2 regions of the Globicatella sanguinis genome follow, and region 2 is predicted to be linked to the other one. Evidence: riboswitches for the same ligand, from Rfam matches in the RefSeq annotation. Region 2 holds a riboswitch; the other holds the start of a gene.

Region 1 (10,242 bases), 190 kb from region 2:
ACGATATTTAATATCCAAGGCTATCTCATCTGCTTTTTGCGGCAATGCGCCTTCCACTGCAAAGAAATAATCTTTATTATTATTAGGATACACTTTAACTCGTTCAGATAATGGGTTTAAGGTGGTCTCTAAAGCTTTTAAGGGGTCTACAGTGAGTCCTTTTTCTTCAATTAATTGAATATCATCCTCATTTAAACCTAAAGTCGATAGAATTTGGCCATCAGGCAAATGATATTGCTCATAAAATTGACGTGCCGTTTCTACCATGGCAGGACTCGTAGCCCGAATGCCGACAAAAAAAGCGACTCCTAATAACATAATGAGTAGAATGGATAGAAATCTCGGCCAAGATTTTTTTATTTCTGTTAAGTTATCTTTCCATATAACTTTATTCATCATTCTCACCTACCATGTAATATCCGCTACTAACTTGGGTTGTTCATTGGCTCGTTCTGATTTTACTTTTCCGTTACGAATCTCAATGACGCGATCGGCCATTTGCGCAATTGCTGAGTTATGAGTAATGACAATCACGGTTGTATCGGAGTTACGCGATGTATCTTGCAATAACTGTAAAATTTGTTTTCCTGTCTCATAATCTAAGGCACCGGTCGGTTCATCACATAATAATAATTTGGGTTGCCCCGCAATCGCCCGAGCAATCGAAACTCTTTGTTGTTCCCCACCTGATAATTGCGCCGGAAAATTGTCTAAGCGATGCCCCAGTCCGCAATCTTCTAGTACTTTTTGAGCATTCATACCTGATTTTGCAATTTGGATCATTAACTCGACATTTTCCTTAGCAGTCAAATTAGGAACTAAGTTGTAATTTTGGAAAACAAAGCCAACAGAATTGCGTCTATAAGTGGTTAATTTGCGTTCACTATATTGCGCAATATCCTCGCCGTCAATCAAAACTTGACCACTGGTCGCTTGATCCATTCCACCTAAAATATTCAATGTAGTCGATTTTCCGGCACCTGATGGTCCTAAAATGACAACAAATTCGCCACGTTCAATCGTAAAGTCAATGCCATCATTAGCTCGAGTCACCACTTCTCCAGTGTGATACTCTTTGACCACATCTTTAAATTCAATATAACTCACTTTCTCACCTCATTTATGCTACTGTGCTCGATAATAAACCAAAACTTTTAAATATTGACTCGCTTCATCAGCAGACGTAGGATAGTCATCCGGTAAACCAAATGATTGAATTAAATAATATTCTCCTGCTGCTGCAAGAGCTACTTGGTTCATATCATCCATAAATAGTTCTTTAGGGTAACCACTATGATTGGTACTTAATACACAAAAACCACCGGGAGCTGTTAGTTCAAACAAATCTGCCGCTAATTGACGATAATCGGTTTCTGCTCTAAATAAGTAATCTTTCGTGCGAGCAAAACTAGGTGGATCACAAACAATCCAATCAAAAGTTCGTTGATGACGTTTTGCATATTGAATATAGTCAAAGACATCCATGACTCGAATCTCATGATTTTCCGTTGGCGCTTCGATCTGATTCAAGGCAAACTGTTCAGTCGTTTTTTCTAAACTACGATTCGCTACATCCACACTGATTGTATGCTTAGCTCCTCCCACAGCGGCCGCTACCGAAAAGCCACCGGTATAGCTAAATAGATTTAATAAACTCGCTCCGGCTACTTGACTTTGAATAAATTGACGTACTTCACGTTGGTCCAAAAATAAACCGGTCATCCATTCTGAACCTAAATAAATCGCATAACGAATATTGTTTTCTAAGATTTCAATCGGTTGTGGCGCTACCTCGCCATAAGTATGTTCAATCGGTTGTTCTGCTTCAATCAATTTGAACCGTTTGGTTTCATAAACGCCTTTAATTTGCGGTAAAAAGTATAATAAGACTTTGATAAAGGTTGCTCGTTCGGCAAAGACTGCGCGATTATACCAGTTAATTTGAATAAAACCATCATACCAATCGATGGTGAGGCCACCTAAACCATCGCCTTCACCATTAAACAGACGAAAAGCTGTCGTTTCTTCACTATCAAAAAATTCTTGGCGTTTTTCAATCGCATCTTCAATGACATTTTCAATAAAATCTTGATTAAAATAAATGCGTTCATGATCAGTAAAGACCCAAGCAATGCCTTTATTTTGATGACCAACAATAGCTTTCGCAATAAATTTTTTATCATTATCTACTAGTTGTAAAATCGTGCCGTCACTTTGACCCGCTGCAGCTTCTTGATTGACGAAGTCTTCAGCTTGTAATAAACATTCGCCTCGCTCAATCCTTTCAATCGCTAGTTGGGTTAATTTATGTAATCTCATATAGTTCTCCTCTATACATTTAATCATCTTGGTGTTACAATAGTAACACCAAGTCGATTTTTGTGCAATAAATTTTGATTGTGTTGTGACAGATTTTGAAAAAATGATACATCTTTACCTAAAGGGAGGTAAATTTTATGAAAAACAATAATCAAGAATTAAATCAATTAACAAAAGATTCTTTAAAAACAGCCTTAATGCAACTTTTAGCTGAAAATTCTGTCGAAGAAATTAAAGTCACTTCCTTAACTAAAAGAGCCGGTGTCTCGCGCATGGCTTATTATCGTAACTATCCATCCATCACTGCCTTGTACCATGAACTTTATGATGATTATTTCAGACAATTTTTCCAATCAAATCTAAAATACTTAATTGATAATCAACAACAAACATTTTGGGTGGCACTCTTTGAATTTATCTTTGAACATCAAGAGGCGGCTAAAGTATTATTGTCAACTAAAGAAAATCCCCATTTTTTAGACTATTTAAATCAAGTTTTTTGTAATCCAATTGAACATATCACCGATCGCTATCTGATACGGGGCGTGGTCGGTAGTGTGTTTAATGTGTTAACAGAATGGGTTCAAAATGAGTTTGATTTAACACCGGCTGAAATTGCCCCTCTATGTGTTAATTTAACTGAAAATGTAAAAATCGAATCCCAACCTTTTACAACCATACAAAAATATGGAGAACAAGCGCCGTAATCGTTTAAAAAAGACTCTATACTTTTTGGTAACAGAAAATTCTCTGTTGATTCTCATCGATATTCTTGGCGAGATAGGCAGAAATGGCTGGGGCATTTGTATTGGTTCTCTTGAACTAATCCTGAATTCCCGCGACTCATAACAAGGAAACTTGCTCAAAAGATTGATTGTATAATCTTTAGAGCACTTTTTTATTCCCTTTATCCTCGTTATGTGTTATTATTATCGTAACGAGGTGAGAACGATGACGAAAAAGAAACAACCTAATTTGATTAAACAATTCGATAAGCGGACTGGAAATACCTACTTTTATGAATCCATTGCTTATTGGGATTCTGAGAAAAAACAATCACGTGCTAAACGAAAATTAGTCGGTAAGCTTGATCCTGAAACAGGTAAGATGGTTCCGACCGATGGTCGAATGAAAAAGAAAAAAACAACCGCCGTTTCTATGCCACTCTTAACAGAAATTAAACGTTCCTTTTATGGGGCAACTTATACTTTGTCTCAACTGGCAAAAGAAGTTGGTTTAACAGAAGATTTAAAGGCTATGTTCCCTGATGATTATCAAGCATTATTAGGGTTAGCTTATTATTTGGTTTTAGCTCCTTCTAGTTCGATGCAGAAATTTAATCAATGGGCCGAACTTCATCATCTGCCGTTTGATTTAAGTAGCTTAACCTCACAACGGATTAGTGAGTTGTTTCAGCGAATTACCGAAAAAGAAAAACAAGCTTTTTTTAAGGCTCAAGTTGCGCGTCAATCAGAGGAGTCCTATTGGTTTTATGATACCACCACGATTTCAAGCTATTCACAAAAGTTACGCCAAGTGCAGTATGGGTACAACAAGGAAGATGACTTACTCGCTCAACTTAACCTAGCACTATTATTTGGGAGTGAGTCTAGACTTCCTGTTCTCTATCGACCGTTAGCTGGCAATATACCCGACGCTAAAACCTTACCTTGGCTGATGAGTTTGTTTGATGAGTTAACGGATCGCCCGATTCAACTCGTTTTAGATCGTGGGTTTTATAAAGCGGAGAATATTTTGTTGATGTGTCGTGAAGGCATTACCTTTATTCAAGGGGCCAAAGTATCGCTTAAGTATGTGAAAGAAGCTTTGAGTCAAATGGCACCCACGATGGAACATCCTCAACACTATGATGGTGCGACCAATTTATATCGTCAACAACTTACCATCAATCAAGTGTTCAAAGCATCGGAAACATCCGGTTATCCGGTGACCCTCCATGCTTACTTAAATAGTGAGCGAGCTACCGAGGAACGCATTCGCTTCCATAAACAGCTTCAGGATTGGGAACGCGAATTACAAACGAATCACTTAATTGAAGCTCATCAAAAGGCTTATAACACTTACTTTAAAGTCACAAAAGAAAAAGGTAAGGTCGTCTCAGTGAGCATGAAGGATGAGGCAATCGCTGAGAAGTTAGCTTATGCGGGCTATTTTGTTTTGTTGTCGAATAGTCGGATGACAAGCGCTCAAGTACTCAGTCATTATCGAGACAAAGATCAAGTTGAAAAAGCCTTTATGAATTTAAAAGACCGCTTGAATATGCGACGGTTAAGGGTTTCTTCCGAACGGGGATTAGAAGGGAAAATATTTGTACAGTATTTAGCTTTAATTTTAGTGTCGGAACTAAAACGTCGGATGGAACAAGCAAATTTGTTTAAGGAGCATACGTTAGACGAAGTGTTAGAAGCGTTCAATCGGATTGAATGTTTTGTGCATCCTTCGTTCGGTATGACCATTGGAGAAATACTTCATAAGCAAGAAGTTTTATTTGAATCACTCCGTATAAAAATCCCGCCTCGTTAGGAGTGCGGGAATTCAGGACTAATAGGCAGAAATGGCTTGGTCATTCACCCCTATTTTATCAATAAAAAAAAGACAATATCTTTAGCGTTAATGCTTAAAGGATATTGTCTTTTAAATTACCTAAAATTTTATTAATAATTAATAACTTGTCCGACAGAAATAATCGTTGAGCCACCATTAGCTGCAATTAATGTATTCACATCGATACCTGATCGTCTTGCGATGCTATAAAGAGTATCACCGGCTACTACGGTATAACTACCAGTAGTTGACGTTACAGTTGTAGTTGGTGCTGGAGTTTCTGTTACGGTCGTCGTTGCGCTTGTTGTATCTGTTGTGCTTGTTGACGTCGTTGGTTCATTGCTAGTGTTATTATTAGCTACTGTTGAACCACTAACCACTAAACTTTGACCCGGATGTAATACCGTTCCTTCAGCTAGTCCATTGGCACTTAAAATTTGGCCAACAGTTGTTTGGTGACGGCTAGCGATTGACCATAAGGTATCTCCTGCTACAACGGTATAATTACCATTGGAAGTTGATACTGGTGTCGTCGTTGCTTCTTCTTTTTCTGTAACTGACGTCGAATCCGTTTGAGTAGTTGCTACACTTGGTATTGTAATGACTTTACCAGCTATTAAATTTTGTCCATTTTGAGCCATTAAACTTTCAACGGAAACATTGTATCGACGAGCTAATGACCAATAAGTATCGCCCGCTTTTACAGTATAGTTACCTTTAGTATTGGTTGGCGTTGAGTTAGTAGACTCTTCTTTAGGACTGTTATTTTCAGTTGATGCTTGAGTCGTTTGACCCGGAACAACTAATTTTTGTCCGACATATAAACTAGAAGAACTAGTATTATTTAAACGTTGTAATTCACCCGCACTAACACCCAATCGACGTGCTAATGACCAATAGGTGTCCCCCGCTTTAACGGTATATTGACCTTGTTGAGTAGGGGTTGTTGGCGTTTCTGGTTTAGACGTTTCTGGTTTTTCAGCTGACTTTTGTCCAGGAACAACTAATGATTGACCTACAGATAAATGGGCTGAGGTCGTGTTGTTTAATTTTTGTAATTCTGCTACACTCACACCAAACTTTTTAGCTAACTGCCAATATGAATCACCAGCCACTACTTTATAGCTACCATTAGCTGTTGATTCTGGACTAGATGGTGTTGGCGTTTCAACGGTGGTTTCTTTTTCCGTTTCATTTTTTTCTGTATTCGCTACTCCAGGAATACGAATCGCTTGACCTACAAATAAATTGCCATTCGTCGCATTATTCGCATTTTGTAATGATTTAACATCCACACCGAATTTACGCGCTAATGACCAGTAAGTGTCTCCAGCTTCAACCACATAATTGGTGGTCGTACCATTGTTAGTCGTGTTTTCTTCAGTACCACCTTGGTTGTTATTATTATTTTGATTATTATTTGACTGATTAGCTACTGTATCATAGGCAGTTAAATTGTTTTGTTGAATAATCGCGTTTAACTTCGATGCGTAAGAAGTATCCGTCGCATAACGACCGGTTAAATGGCGAGTGGCATCTTGATAGCTATTCGTTTGGCTAACACGTGCCCCTAAATAATAATTATGGCGCCAACTATTGGCACCATTATCCCCTGTTAAAATATTAGCATAATCTTGTAATGAGCCGGCATAATCATCATAACGTTTGAATGCTTCATTGGCTACATAATAATTGCCAGTACCATCATCTTCTAAAGTGTCCATATTAACGGTATTATCAGATGAGCTTCCTTTAATCCCAAATAAATTATGATATGGCGCTCTTGCTAAGGTAGAATTTCCCCATCCAGATTCTAATACGGCTTGAGCGATCATAACAGATGCATATAAATCATTAGAAGCGGCAATTTTCTTAGCACTATCTGTGACAAGGTTTAAAAATTCACTCTTACTTAATCGTGTATTAGATGTCGTTTGAGCCATAACATTAGATGGCTTCGTTGTGGATTCAATAAATGCTGCCGTTGAAAACATAATTAATCCAATATTAAAAGCTTTACGAATTTTTTTCATTCGTTCAACTTGTTTATTTCTCTGTTGTTTCTTTACTGTAACGCGTCTAGATTGAACTGGCACTCGATTCGCCTCCTAAATTATATTCATGTTTTATTCTAACCCAAATTAAGTTATAATTATAGGGATTCCGATGATTTATCGTTAAAGCTTAATGATTGTAATATAATTGAAACACGAGGAGAGTTGTTATGAAAAATGCTTTACACTTTAGCCATCAACTGCTAGCAGATTTAATTCAACGTTTCCCTAATGGCACTTATATTGATGCTACCTTAGGTAATGGCAATGATACTCATTTTATAATCAATCAACCTCATTTTAAAGGACATGTTTATGGCTTTGATATTCAAAAACAGGCCATTCTCAATTCCAGTGCAAAACTTGAGTCGCATCCAAAATATCAATTAGTCAGTTTAATTGAAAAGAGTCATGATCAGATAGAAAAGATAATCAGCGAACCAACCATTGCTGGAGCTATCTTTAATTTAGGGTATTTACCTGGTGGTGACCATGACATTACCACTCATTTTCATAGTACACTGTCGGCTATTGAACAGATTGCCGAAAAATTAGTTAAAAGAGGTCAGATTTTATTAGTGATTTATTCTGGGCATCCAGCAGGTATGATTGAAAAGCAAAAATTATTCGATGTCTTATCGACATGGTCTCAAAAAGAATACCAAGTCCTACAATATGAATTTATTAATCAACAAAATCAGCCACCCATGTTATTAATAATCGAAAAAATTAAATGAAAAATAAACGTAGACTATGATAAAGTACCATCCCCTTATCTAGTCTACGTTTTATGTTATGCGTTAATAGCTGCTTTTAAAGCCTCTACTTTATCTGTTTGTTCCCAAGGTAATTCAATATCACGACGACCAAAATGTCCATAAGCTGCGGTTTGAGCATAAATTGGTCGTAATAAGTCTAACATTTCGATGATGCCTTTCGGCGTTAAGCGGAATGTTGAGCGAACAGCAGCAATTAATTTACTTTCTGTTATCTCACTGGTATTAAAGGTATCAATTGAAATCGAAACAGGTTCGGCCACCCCAATCGCATAAGCCAGTTGGACTTCACAACGCTTAGCTAAACCAGCTGCTACAATATTTTTCGCAATATAGCGAGCGGCATAACTGGCTGAGCGGTCGACTTTCGTTGCGTCTTTCCCTGAGAAAGCTCCTCCACCATGTCGTGCATAACCACCATATGTATCGACAATAATTTTACGTCCTGTTAGGCCTGAGTCACCTACTGGGCCACCAATAATAAATTTACCGGTTGGATTGATAAAATATTTCGTTTCATCATCTAATAATTCAGACGGAATAATCGGTTTGACGACATGGGCAATCACATCATCATGAATTTGTTGTAAAGTCACGTCCTCTGTATGTTGCGTTGATATGACAATAGTATCGACTCTTTGCGCTACTCCCGTTTCATCATACTCAATGGTGACTTGTGTTTTGCCATCGGGTCCTAAATAATTTAACTCGCCTGATTTACGAACTTCAGCTAATTTTAATGCTAATTGGTGACTAAGTGAAATCGGAAGTGGCATTAATTCTGGTGTTTCATCCGTAGCATAACCAAACATCAATCCTTGGTCACCCGCTCCGATTTCGATTTCTGAATCTTGATCACGGGTTTCAATCGCATTGTTGACTCCTTGAGCAATATCGGGTGATTGCTCGTCTAGTGAGACCAATACCGCTACAGTCTTCGCATCGAACCCATATTGTTGTTTATTATATCCTATCTCATCAATTTTTTGACGAACGATTTGTTGGATATCAACATACGCAGAAGTAGTAATTTCTCCAAACACTAATACTAAACCGGTATTAACCGCAGTCTCGCACGCAACCCGAGCATTTGGATCTTGCTCTAAAATGGCATCCAAAATCGCATCACTAATTTGATCGGCAATTTTATCTGGATGTCCCTCGGTTACTGATTCTGACGTAAATAATCTTTTTTCTGTCATTTTTCTTTCCCCCATTATTTCATTTTGGTTACAAGGCATTTTCACTTTGAAGAAAGTGAACCCTATCGGGAATTTTGAGTTGTAACATTATCGATTATAACTTAAAATAGAGATAATGAATAGCTTTTTATAAAATTATGTCGATATTCAGAAGGGATTTGTTACTTATGACTACTTTTATCAAGTTGTTACAAAACCCCCTTGTCAAGATTTTTTTAGCACCATTTACTTTGATTGGTGTTGGAACAATCGTGGGGTTGAGTTCAGCTGCATCACCAAACTGGATAAATGCTCTTTTACTATTTGTGATAGTTGTCAGTTCACAATTAATTGATCATTATTTTCACCAGCGAAATGTACAACGGAATCACAAAAGTACACCTGAATTTATCTTATATGTTTGTGAAGGTATTTTAATCATCACATCGGTTATTTTTATTTTAAGAAATAACTGGATTATTAATTTACTGTTACTTTTATATATTGCCTATATTCATTTTCAATATATACCTTTTCCAATTGTGAATACATTTTATCAATATATTTTGACCATCTTTTTTAATGCTTTTATTTTAAATACGGTAGCATACTATAGTCAAACGACGAGTATCACTACCAATTTTTTACTGTTATTGATTCCTCTTGCGTTAATTACAGCAGGCATCACGATTGAAATCAATCACTTACGCTATTTATTAATTACTAGAAAGAAACAATCGACACTGTATCATTGGACCGGCATTGGATTAGCGATTGTAGCCATATTTGCTGGCGTATATTTCACTTTACCAAGCCAATCTTATTTTTTAGCACAAATTGCTTATGTTTTCATTACATTATTTAGTATTATTCCTGCTATTGTGCAAGTAGATAATGAAAAACAACGTCAAAATAAAATTAATTATTTGAGTACCGCTTTATTAATTTTTAGTATTTTTTATAGTCTAGCGATTGTTTTCTAAATCGGTTTTAAAAGTGGACCAACAGTAGAAATTCAAATGATTTTGCTTGGTCTGTTCACCGCTACAAAGTTGAGAATGGGCCAGAAGTAGAAAAACGAATGATAATTGACGACATACTTCAAGTTAAGGCTTAACCTCTAACTAAAATCGTGATTTCGTTTAAACGAAAATCTTAAAAAATATAAACAACAGGCAACCGATACTTTTTCGGCTGCCTGTTTATTTGTCTTAGGAAACTAAATTGGGAGTAGACCAGAAGTAGAAAATTGAATGATTTTCGCTTCGTCTGTCCACCCCCGCACAGTTGAGTAGGTCTCAATCAAGTCTATAAGACGCAGGTTGAGACCACTCAACCACTGCGCTA
Region 2 (10,242 bases):
GATGAAGTTTGGGGTTATGTTTAAATACCCCCCCTTATGGTGATATAATTGTTGTGAAATAAAAGTATACCACGGGAGAAAAATAATGATAATCAGAGAACGAGAACTTAACTGGTTAAAAGAATGGAAGAATAAAGATTTAATAAAAGTCATTACAGGTGTTAGAAGGTCTGGAAAGTCTACCATTATGTTTCAATATAAGGATTGGCTAATAGAAAATGGAGTAACTGAAGAACAGATTATTTATTTGAATTTTGAAAATCTAGATACTTTAAAATTTCAAGATAGTGTAGCGCTTCATTTACAAGCTGTCAGCTAGGGAAACCGCGGTATTAATACCTAGGAGGAATTAGCGAAATAGCTTATTTGTAATCCATACATAGTACCAGTCTAAAGCCAGTAAATTAGTACCACAGAAAGTAGGAATTGAAGATGATTAGAGGGTTTAAATTAGAAGATCTTGATCAAGTGATGAAAATTTGGCTTGATAGCAATCTTGAGTCACATCACTTTATAAATCGCGAATATTGGATAGCTAATGCACCAATGGTTAAAGAACAACTGTTAGGTGCTGAAATCTATGTTTATGAATATGAGAATAAAATTGTAGGCTTCGTTGGGTTGCAAGATAATTATCTTACGGGGATTTTTGTAGATAAGAGTATGCGTTCTAAAGGCATTGGCAAGCAATTACTAGATTATGTAAAAGGGCTTCGTCAAGAATTGCTGCTTACGGTATATCATGAAAATGAGAGTGCCGTAAAATTCTATAAACGTGAAGGATTAACGACTATCTCACAGGAGATGGATGAAGTCACCAATAATCTGGAACTTTTAATGCAGTATAAAGCTTAAGATTTTACGGATTAACCGGTATAGAACATAATCAGACTTATGGGCATCTCGAGGTTAGATAAAATAAAAAATTCAAGATAATACCGTAAACAGAGAGCAAACAAACGAAGCAAAATTCAATCGATTTTCTACTGTTTGCCACTGCTTAAGATAATGGAATTGTATCTGGCTAAACAACAAAAGCTATGTCTCTACAAAAAATATTTCAACACAAAAAGAGAGTCTAAGTGGCATGCTCAATAGCGTTGTACTTAAACCCTCTTTCTTGATGAGTCGGATTATGGCTGAATGGATTTATGCTGAGAGTCAGTATAAATATAATCGAATAACAGATTTACAATCGTTTCGTATTCTTCATAGCTAAAAGATTCTTTGAAATGATCGTAATCATTGATACTGCCATTGCCAATACAACAGGTACAGCAACGACCAAGATGAGCCCCATTATGCGGTGGGCGCGTATTGACTAGAAATACCCAATCATGTTCAGTAACATCACCACTCTGACTTCTTCGAAATCTTAAATGTGGCATAATATCAAACTTTTTGATTCCTTTAATAAACTCGTCAAAACTACTCTTCATTTCTGGTAACAAACGAACCACTCCTAGTTATTTATTCAATTAAAAAAGCACAACGAGATTCGTCGTGCCAAATAACTGGGTTCGACTCATCTATCTCTTTCGAGTTGGATTTAGCACCTTGCCAATGGTAGGTTGCTGAAGCGTCATGGGGCCAATTCCCTCTGCTTGCTCTGGATAAGTTGTGATTTTTAATTGTATATTGATATTATCATTTATTAAGCGATATTTCAATGTTTATTTTTTACGTTAGATGAAAGTCGTTTTAAATTGGCTAAATAATAAACTTCAACGCAGTTACTTCGATAGCGACGTAGAACAGACTATTGTTGCGTTTGAACGTCGCTTATTATCAGTTAAAAAATCGGTTAATTTCTACTTTAGCTGTTTCAGGCGAGTCTGATCCATGAATCAGATTATAAGTGACATCCGTTGCATAGTCTCCACGAATCGTACCGGGTGCCGCTTCAAAGACATTCGTTGGTCCCATCATGGCTCTCATGCCTTGAATTACTTCTTCCCCTTCTACCACTATGCCAAAGACAGGGCCTGATAACATAAACTGTTCGAGCCTAGGATAAAAAGGTTTGTCGATCAGATGAGCATAATGTTCGGCAATAATCGATGCGTCAAGGGTCATTAATTTGGCTTGTACCATACGGTATCCTTTCTTTTCAATCCGCGAAATCACTTCTCCCATCAAGCCGCGCTTCAAGCAGTCTGGTTTTAACATGATGTATGTTTGTTGACTCATGATTTAATCACTCTCCTAAACCTTATTTTCATTATTATACCAAGAAAGTGATGATAATGCCTTTGATATGGTGCTAGCATATTCATTTATGATGCCAGGTTATGTCACGTGTGTGCCTTTATCAAAATTTAGAACAGCTGTGTACTGAGATATGATTATGGCAACACGATTTCTAACGCCATGACGATGGATTGCGTGCAATAAGACGTCAGCAATTGCTTGATACCAAAATCGTTAGTAGGTGCTGGTTAACTCCCCATAGTATTTTAGTTTTGAGTTTCGAAAAAATAGTTTTAATAAAACAACGGGAAATATTGTGAATTAGAAAACCAATAATACATTAAATAGTATTCGATTTTTGAGGACGTTTTTTAGTTATTATTCAGGTTGCTTGTGAAACGAATTTAAAATTACAAGTAAAATGGATCATTTTATTCTGGTTATTTTCATTCACAAGCCCGTGTCTCATTTTGAGACACATTTTGCTTAATTATTAAGAATATATAAAGTTTAGCGAAGTATTTTTCTAAAATTTATGAAAATGAAAATAACATTCAAAAAAGGCTGTTTTTGTGTCTCAAAATGAGACATACTGAAAATTTATGAAAACAAAAAATGCATCATTTTGTCATTTTTATTAGTTTTGTTGTGTTTGGAATGCTTACATTGTTCAATTAGCTTTCTGATGAAAATATTTTACATCGTTTTGAAAAATGAAACTTTGTGAAAAAGCCATCCTTTGGATGGTTAGATAACGAAAGGAAATTAGACAAAACTTCAACAGTGACGTTGGTAATATCTGATTAATTGATAATCGAAATAGTTGACTGGCGTCAGACGGAGTCGAAAGATTAGTTGATACCAACCAAATTGTGTACAGCATCAAAAGCATAACTCATTTTATTTGCTACTTCATCTCAATCCCACTTGTTAAGTATTAAATATATTTTTTTGAAATTTCAATCATCAGAAATGTCTTGTACTAACAAACTAAAAAAATTCATATATAAGTCTTTTTAGATGCAAATTTTTTTGATGAGTGTTATGATGAATATGTTGCCAGTTTAGAATGGTTATAATAAATGAGAGGAGACTTTTTTATGAAGTACGTAGTAGTTGGAACATCGCATTTTGGATTTGAAGCGGTACAGACTATCTTGAAGCAAGAACCGAGTGCAGAGATTCATTTATATGAAGCAGGTGACCACGCGTCCTTTATGTCTTGTGGTGCTCAATCTTATCTTCAAGGTATTGCTCAAACTTTAGACGAATTGCATTTTGCTACCAACCAATCTTATACTGATCAAGGAATCCATATGCATTACTCAACAGCAGTAGTGGGGATTAATCCTGAGGCTAAAACAATTCAAATTAAGGATAGTGAAGGTGAGAAGGAAGAAAGCTATGATAAGCTCTTACTGAGTCCGGGAGGATTTGCACCTGTTCCAAAATTTGAAGGGTATGATTTAGAAAATGTTCATACTTTCCGTGGGCGTGAGGATGCTGGAACAGTTAAAAAACGAATGAAATCTAGTAAAAAAGCGGTCGTAATCGGTGCGGGTTATATTGGTGTCGAAGTGGCGACAGCCTACACAGAAGCCGGAATTGAAGCTATTTTATTAGATGGTCTAGAGCATATCTTACCTACTTACGTGGATCCAGAATTAGCAACAGTATTAGAAAATCATGCCAAAGAAAAAGGCTTGACTTTCAAAGGTCAAGAAAAAGTTGAGAAATTAATCGGTGAAGATGGCAAAGTAACAGGCGTTGTAACGGATAAAGGAGAATATGAGGCTGATACCGTTGTTATTGCAGTAGGAGTTAAACCAGATACCGAATGGTTAAAAGGAATTGTCGATATCGATGATCGTGGATTTGTAGAAATCGATGAATTCATGCGTACTTCTGTAACAGACATTTATGCGGGTGGGGATGCAACTAAAGTTATGTATGCACCGACCGGCAAGAAAACCAATATCGCTTTAGCAACGAATGCTCGTCGTCAAGGAATAGTGGCGGCTTTACATGCTTTAGGAAAAGAATCATTAGTGAAGATGATGCCGGTATCAGGAACTTCTGCTTTACATGTTTTCGATTATACGGTTGTCACAACAGGTTTAGGGCATGTGAGTGCGGATAGTTATGATGGTAAGATTGCTTCAGCTTATTGTGAAGAAAAAGTTTATCCAGACTTTATGCGTCGACCAGGTACGGTTCATATGAAGATTTACTTTGATGAAGACACGCATGTGATTTTAGGCGCACAATTTGTTTCTATTCATGACGTGGCGGATTCCATCAATGCGTTATCGATTGCGATTAATGCGAAATGGACGTTAGAACAATTAGCAATGGTAGACTTCTTCTATCAACCAAATTATGACCGTCCATGGCATTATGTTCAAGTGCTTGCTCATCAAGCATTAGGAAATCAATTTGGTGGAGCGGACAAGATTTTATTCTAATTCAAACGAATTAATTTCTATACTCTATTGTGGAAATGAGGCTGGGCAAAAACTTTTTAAATTCTGTTCAGCCATATCTATTTAATTCAAAGCGCAGTGGTTGAGTGGTCTCAAATGGCGTCTAAACGACTTGTTTGAGACCTATTCAACTGTGCGGGGGTGGGCAGACGAAGCGAAAATTATTTAATTTTCTACTTCTTGCCCACTCCCATTTGAATTGGATGATATTCTTTATAAGAATTAAAATAGTAAAAAGTCTTTAAGTATTATAAGCTTAGAGACTTTTTTTATTGCATCAGATTAATTAAAAATAGTATCAATTCGTATATTGGAAGATGCTTGGCTTACTCCATTCTTTCTGACTTCAATATGGAATCAGGAGCGTAAATTGCAACTTAGAATGTAAGGAAAGATTCAATTAAAACATCACATTCATTTTTTATGGGAAAGCCCAGAGCATTTTTATGGAAGAACTAAGTAGAAAAAATGCGTTCGATATCTTATACTGTTAGTAGATAAATGCTATTTTTTTCGAATAACAATTTGATTAGGGAGTTGAAAAAATGTTTCAAGTTAAAGTTCAATTAAAAGAGATAAAGTCGCCTCCGATTTGGCGTAATTTAATATTACCGAATCGTATCACTTTTTTTGAGTTGCATCATATTATTCAAATTGCATTTGGCCTATATGATATGCATTTGTTTAATTTCACTAAAAAGTCGTATCCTTTTGAAATAAACCTTGAGTATATGCGTGATGAGTATTTTAATTCTTATAATGAGGGAATCAACTACGTGGATGCAGACAAAACACTTGTACTTCCTTATTTGTTAGAACTAAACACTCTCGATTATACCTATGATTTCGGCGATAATTGGGAGTTTAAAATCACCTTGATGAAAGTAAAGGTCATAACATCAGAGGAGGTCCCTAGTGTGGTCAGCTTTCGCGGCGAAAACATATCGGAAGATTGTGGCGGCCCTGGTGGTTTAGAGGAAATTAGGGAACTGGCAAAAAACCCTGATTCTAAAGAGTATCAAGAGTGGGTTGAATGGAATCCAAGAATTTTAGAAGACTATGATCTACCTCAAGTGAATGAGCGATTAGCTAAGTTTTATCGGCTAAATAATGGGGATGTTATTTTGCCTTATCATATTTATGGTTCAGAAGTGGAAATCAATTGGTAATTTATTCTCGACCCGTTAAATTAAAATCCTATGGTTTTACATTTGAGTTTGTAAAGTTCATAGGGTTTTGTTATTTTAAAGATAAGTTTGATGCTATACTGAAGATAGATAACTTTTAGGAGGATGACGCGTGTTAGTTTTAGTGATGGAAATTTCGATAAAGTTACCTTATGCTAACTCTTTAAAAGACAAACGCAATATTCGCCAGTCGTTAGTTTCACAGTTAAAAAAGGGATTTTCAGTTAGTGTGCGAGAGACGGCCCATCAAGAAGATTATCAACAGCTACATTTATCGCAAGCGTTGGTTTGTTTGTCGGAACTAGAATGCGAGCAATATGCTCAACGGATTGAAGATTTCTTATATGATTTTACTTTGAATAAGTCCTGCGAATTACAGAAAGTTATTTGGGATATTTTGGTTGTTGATTAATATCAATGTTCGATGAGGGAGTGCAGTCACATGAAAAACGCTAAGAAAATGAAATTATCATTTAATTCGCCAGTCATATTGTCTTTTGCTTTTGCTAGTTTTATGATTCTGTTGTTTGATAAGGTGTTAGGAGGCGTTTTGACGCGGACGCTATTTAGCGTTTACCATTCATCGTTATGGGATCCCTTAACTTATTTGCGATTTTTTGGACATGTCTTGGGTCATGCAAATTGGGATCATCTGATTGGTAATATGATGATGTTTTTAGTGATTGGACCCTTGCTAGAAGATAAGTATGGTTCGCTGAATATTTTAGTGGTCATCTTGTCGACAGCCTTCATAACGGGTGTGATTCATTTTTTACTATTTCCACGAGTGGCGTTACTTGGAGCTAGTGGAGTAGTTTTTGCTTTCATATTATTCGCATCGATGACCAGTTTAAAAGAAGGGGAAATTCCGATTACGTTTATATTGGTGGCGTTGCTTTATATCGGCAAAGAAGTCCATCAAGGCCTCTTTACTTCCGATAATATCTCAAATTTAACGCATATGATCGGTGGCTTAGTAGGGGCTTATTTAGGCTATCAATTAAATTTGTACCAAGCTAAGCATCGATAAATGACTTTGTAATTTGCACTTTTTAAGCATGATAACCAAGGATACTATTTATAATTAGAGGAGGTCATTTTCTTGGCACACCGATACATCCGTGAAGACAGCGATTTTTATTCTGACGGCACGCGTTGCAGTGGCTGGTTGTATTTACCGGCAACACGCTATCCGGCACCAGTCATTGTCATGGCGCATGGTTTAGGTGCTTTACGTGATATGCGATTGGATGCGTATGCCCAACGTTTTGCTCAAGCGGGCCTGGCTTGCTTTTTGTTCGATTACCGTAATTTTGGGGCGAGTGAGGGTCAGAGGCGTCAATTAATTAATGTTCAGCATCAATTGGCTGATTGGCGACATGCGATTGAGTGGGTAAAAAAAGAATCAAGAGTAGATACTACTCGGTTATTTTTATTTGGCACTTCATTTAGTGGCGGTCATGTGATTCAATTAGCCGCTGAGCGTCAGGATATTACCGCTACAATTGCTCAATGTCCTTATACCGATACTTGGGCGACGACGCGTGCAGTCCCTCTTTTCTCATTACTTAAAATGATGCCCTATTTAGTGGCGGATATCATATCAATGATAAGAGGCTATCGTCCGGTTATGTTAAAACTGGCAGGTAATAAAGCTGAAGTAGCATTGATGACAGTGGCAGATTATGATGATAGCGCCAGTAGAATGATTGGTGAAGCTCATTTCATTAATCAAGTCCCAGCCCGTACTTTATTAGAGTTTCTAAAATACTCGCCAGGAAAGTTAGCCCGAGACGTTACAACACCCATTTATTTTGCCCTATGTAAAAAAGATACCATTGCCCCAGCTTCAGCTACTATAAAATGGGCCCAACAAGCACCTCATGCCACAATTAAAGAATATGATTGCGCGCATTTTGAGATTTATTTAGAACCGATGTTTGAGGCGGTTATTCAAGATTATATCGAATTTTATCATTCTATTTGTCACCGGAAAAAGTAAAGGAGTATTTAATGAAAATAAGTTTAATTCAGCTAGAAGCTTGCCCAACCCCAACCACTAATCCCTATCAAGCAGTTGAAGCACTTTTCGAGCAATTGGCACACTCTAAACAAGGTATCGGTGATGTGGTGTTATTACCAGAATTGTGGAATATGCCTCTTGCAACTTCTCAACCAGAAAAATATGCCGATTTCAACGGCGAAAAAACGAAAGCTTTATTATCACAATTAGCTACAAAATATCGAGTGAATATTGTGGGCGGCTCCATTATTGAACAAAGAGGGGATCACTACTATAATACTGCTCACGTCTACAATCGTGAGGGTGTACTCATTACTAGCTATGATAAGGTGCATCTTTATCATCCCCAAGACGAGTCAGAAGCAATGACCGCGGGTAATGAGTTGTGTGTCTTTGAATTAGAGGGCATAAAATGTGGCTTAATTATTTGTTATGATTTGGATTTTGTTGAATGGGTACGAAAATTGGCTCTTGATGGGATCCAATTATTATTTATTCCAGCAGCGTGGCCAAAAGCATTTATCCATCATCTAGAAGTGTTATTAAAAGCTCGCGCACTAGAAAACCAAATTTTCACGATTTGTGCGAATCAATTTAGCCCTGAGTTATCAGATGGCCCAGGTGTGACCGGTGGTCATAGTCAAATTGTTGATCCATTAACCAATGTTCAATTTATTGTAAAAGATGAGGAGTCTTTTGGTACTTTTGAAATTCGACCGCAAATGATTGAAGAAGTAAAAGCAAGTTTTGATTTTTACCGTGACCGTCGTCCAGAATTATATTAAGTGCAAATCGATACAGAGAGCATTTTATTTTATTGTGAAGTCCGAGTTTCGTAATGCGGGTCTATACAGGGAGTAGAATGCTTTTTATTTCAAATTTATGCCCACTCCCATGAATAAAGTTTTATTCTTGGTTGGCAAAGTGTTGTGGAAATTGAGCAACTGGTTTTAACTATAAAAAATGGAGCGATGACGATTAACGTTTCCGCTCCAATTCCTTAATTAAACCATATGACGACCGGAAGAGATGTTAAGCTTACCGGTTTTATTTATTTTCAGCAGAATAGTCTTAAACTTCAATGTCTAATAAGGAAACATACATTTGTCCGCCGTGCATATCAATTTCATCCCGACTACCTTCAATTGGTCTCCGTGGCATACTGACTTTAGCTACTTGTATATGCTCAAGACAATAAATCTCTACTTCTTCTGGTTTGACTCCATACATTGTGGCAATATAATCACGATTATTTTCAAATGCAGAAGTTATTTTTTTAGTATCTTCGACATTATGACAAAAGACATCGATGGTTAACCAGAAAGGACCAGCATTTTTACTGCGAACATATTTAGCAATCGATTCTACTGTATTTAATTTGACTGACATCTTGATTCCTCCTTTTATCCGAATTAAATGTCATCATACTTAAAGCGAATGAGTTCGAGTGGATCACATTCAATAGTGTGATGAAGTTTGAACTCATAAATCTTACCACGTTCAATTTCAGGTGGGGAGAAAATAAAGGCATAGGATGGCATTTGTTTAGCTTCAAAAATATTATGATGTAACAATAATGGATTAAAGGCTTTGGCTACTTTTGAAGCTAATTCTTGGGTATCAGCGGTAACAGTTAACATCATGAGAATTTCGTTTGGTTGGTAATCTTCAGGTACCGGTGCGCCAGAAACACCATTGTAACCATAGGGACGTAGCCAGAAATCGTATGATTCTTTTTCAATTCCATTTTTCGTCAGTTTTTCTACACCCGCTTCAGATACGGAATCAATCCAAACTTGTGGGTCTTCCATTATTTTTGGATCACGAATACCAGCCATACTAACGGTTTGATAGCCGACAGCACCAGCGCCTTCTAATTTTAAATTATATGGTAAGTATTCAATCGTTGTTCCTTCAACTCTGACGGCTGTATCTGAGAGAGCGGTATAAGTTGAGTTGGCTGTGTCGATACAAATACCTGGTTCATATAATCGGATGGGATTTGAATTTTCATAGATCATATGTGACGATACCGAATAAGGGGTAGCTGTACTTCCTGGTTGGACACTATGAATGGTAAAACCGGTGTCATCAATTTCTGTAAACACGCCTCCTAATAAACCAGCGGAGGTACAAACACCACCACATTCGACCGTTTTAGCTGCGTGCCAACATGCAGCCGGGTCACAATCTTTCATTAATGGGTAAGCCGCAATGACAGCGGTATCGGTTGCGCGTCCTCCAATAATAATATCAGCATTATTATTAAAGGCTTCAATATAGGCTTCAGCCCCTAATAAGGCCACGATATGATCGCATTGATCAAATGTTGCTTCGCTGATTTCAGGTGCTCCAGCTA

The links. Region 2 has a riboswitch for S-adenosylmethionine ahead of CYJ72_RS05190 (hypothetical protein). Riboswitches for the same ligand answer to the same signal wherever they lie in the genome.
Region 1: linked by a shared signal. The riboswitch ahead of metK (methionine adenosyltransferase) and the one ahead of CYJ72_RS05190 (hypothetical protein) in region 2 are both predicted to bind S-adenosylmethionine.

The regions. Positions count from the first base shown of each region.
Region 1 covers NZ_CP126962.1:996,719-1,006,960, forward strand. The annotation lists gene CYJ72_RS04285 (ABC transporter permease) at 1-396, opposite strand, end outside; gene CYJ72_RS04290 (ABC transporter ATP-binding protein) at 406-1,107, opposite strand; gene CYJ72_RS04295 (class I SAM-dependent rRNA methyltransferase) at 1,126-2,319, opposite strand; gene CYJ72_RS04300 (TetR/AcrR family transcriptional regulator) at 2,457-3,026, shown strand; gene CYJ72_RS04305 (IS1634 family transposase) at 3,271-4,863, shown strand; gene CYJ72_RS04310 (LysM peptidoglycan-binding domain-containing protein) at 4,995-6,980, opposite strand; gene mnmM (tRNA 5-(aminomethyl)-2-thiouridylate-methyltransferase MnmM) at 7,109-7,675, shown strand; gene metK (methionine adenosyltransferase) at 7,732-8,916, opposite strand; SMK box riboswitch at 8,914-9,006, opposite strand; gene CYJ72_RS04325 (hypothetical protein) at 9,084-9,878, shown strand.
Region 2 covers NZ_CP126962.1:1,190,010-1,200,251, reverse strand. The annotation lists gene CYJ72_RS05200 (AAA family ATPase) at 86-319, shown strand; gene CYJ72_RS05195 (GNAT family N-acetyltransferase) at 433-855, shown strand; gene CYJ72_RS05190 (hypothetical protein) at 1,134-1,451, opposite strand; SAM riboswitch class I at 1,523-1,620, opposite strand; gene ndk (nucleoside-diphosphate kinase) at 1,789-2,190, opposite strand; gene CYJ72_RS05180 (FAD-dependent oxidoreductase) at 3,291-4,655, shown strand; gene CYJ72_RS05175 (plasmid pRiA4b ORF-3 family protein) at 5,219-5,842, shown strand; gene CYJ72_RS05170 (DUF503 family protein) at 5,973-6,272, shown strand; gene CYJ72_RS05165 (rhomboid family intramembrane serine protease) at 6,303-6,890, shown strand; gene CYJ72_RS05160 (alpha/beta hydrolase) at 6,963-7,862, shown strand; gene CYJ72_RS05155 (nitrilase-related carbon-nitrogen hydrolase) at 7,874-8,668, shown strand; gene CYJ72_RS05150 (DUF4387 family protein) at 8,955-9,272, opposite strand; gene CYJ72_RS05145 (acyclic terpene utilization AtuA family protein) at 9,296-10,242, opposite strand, start outside.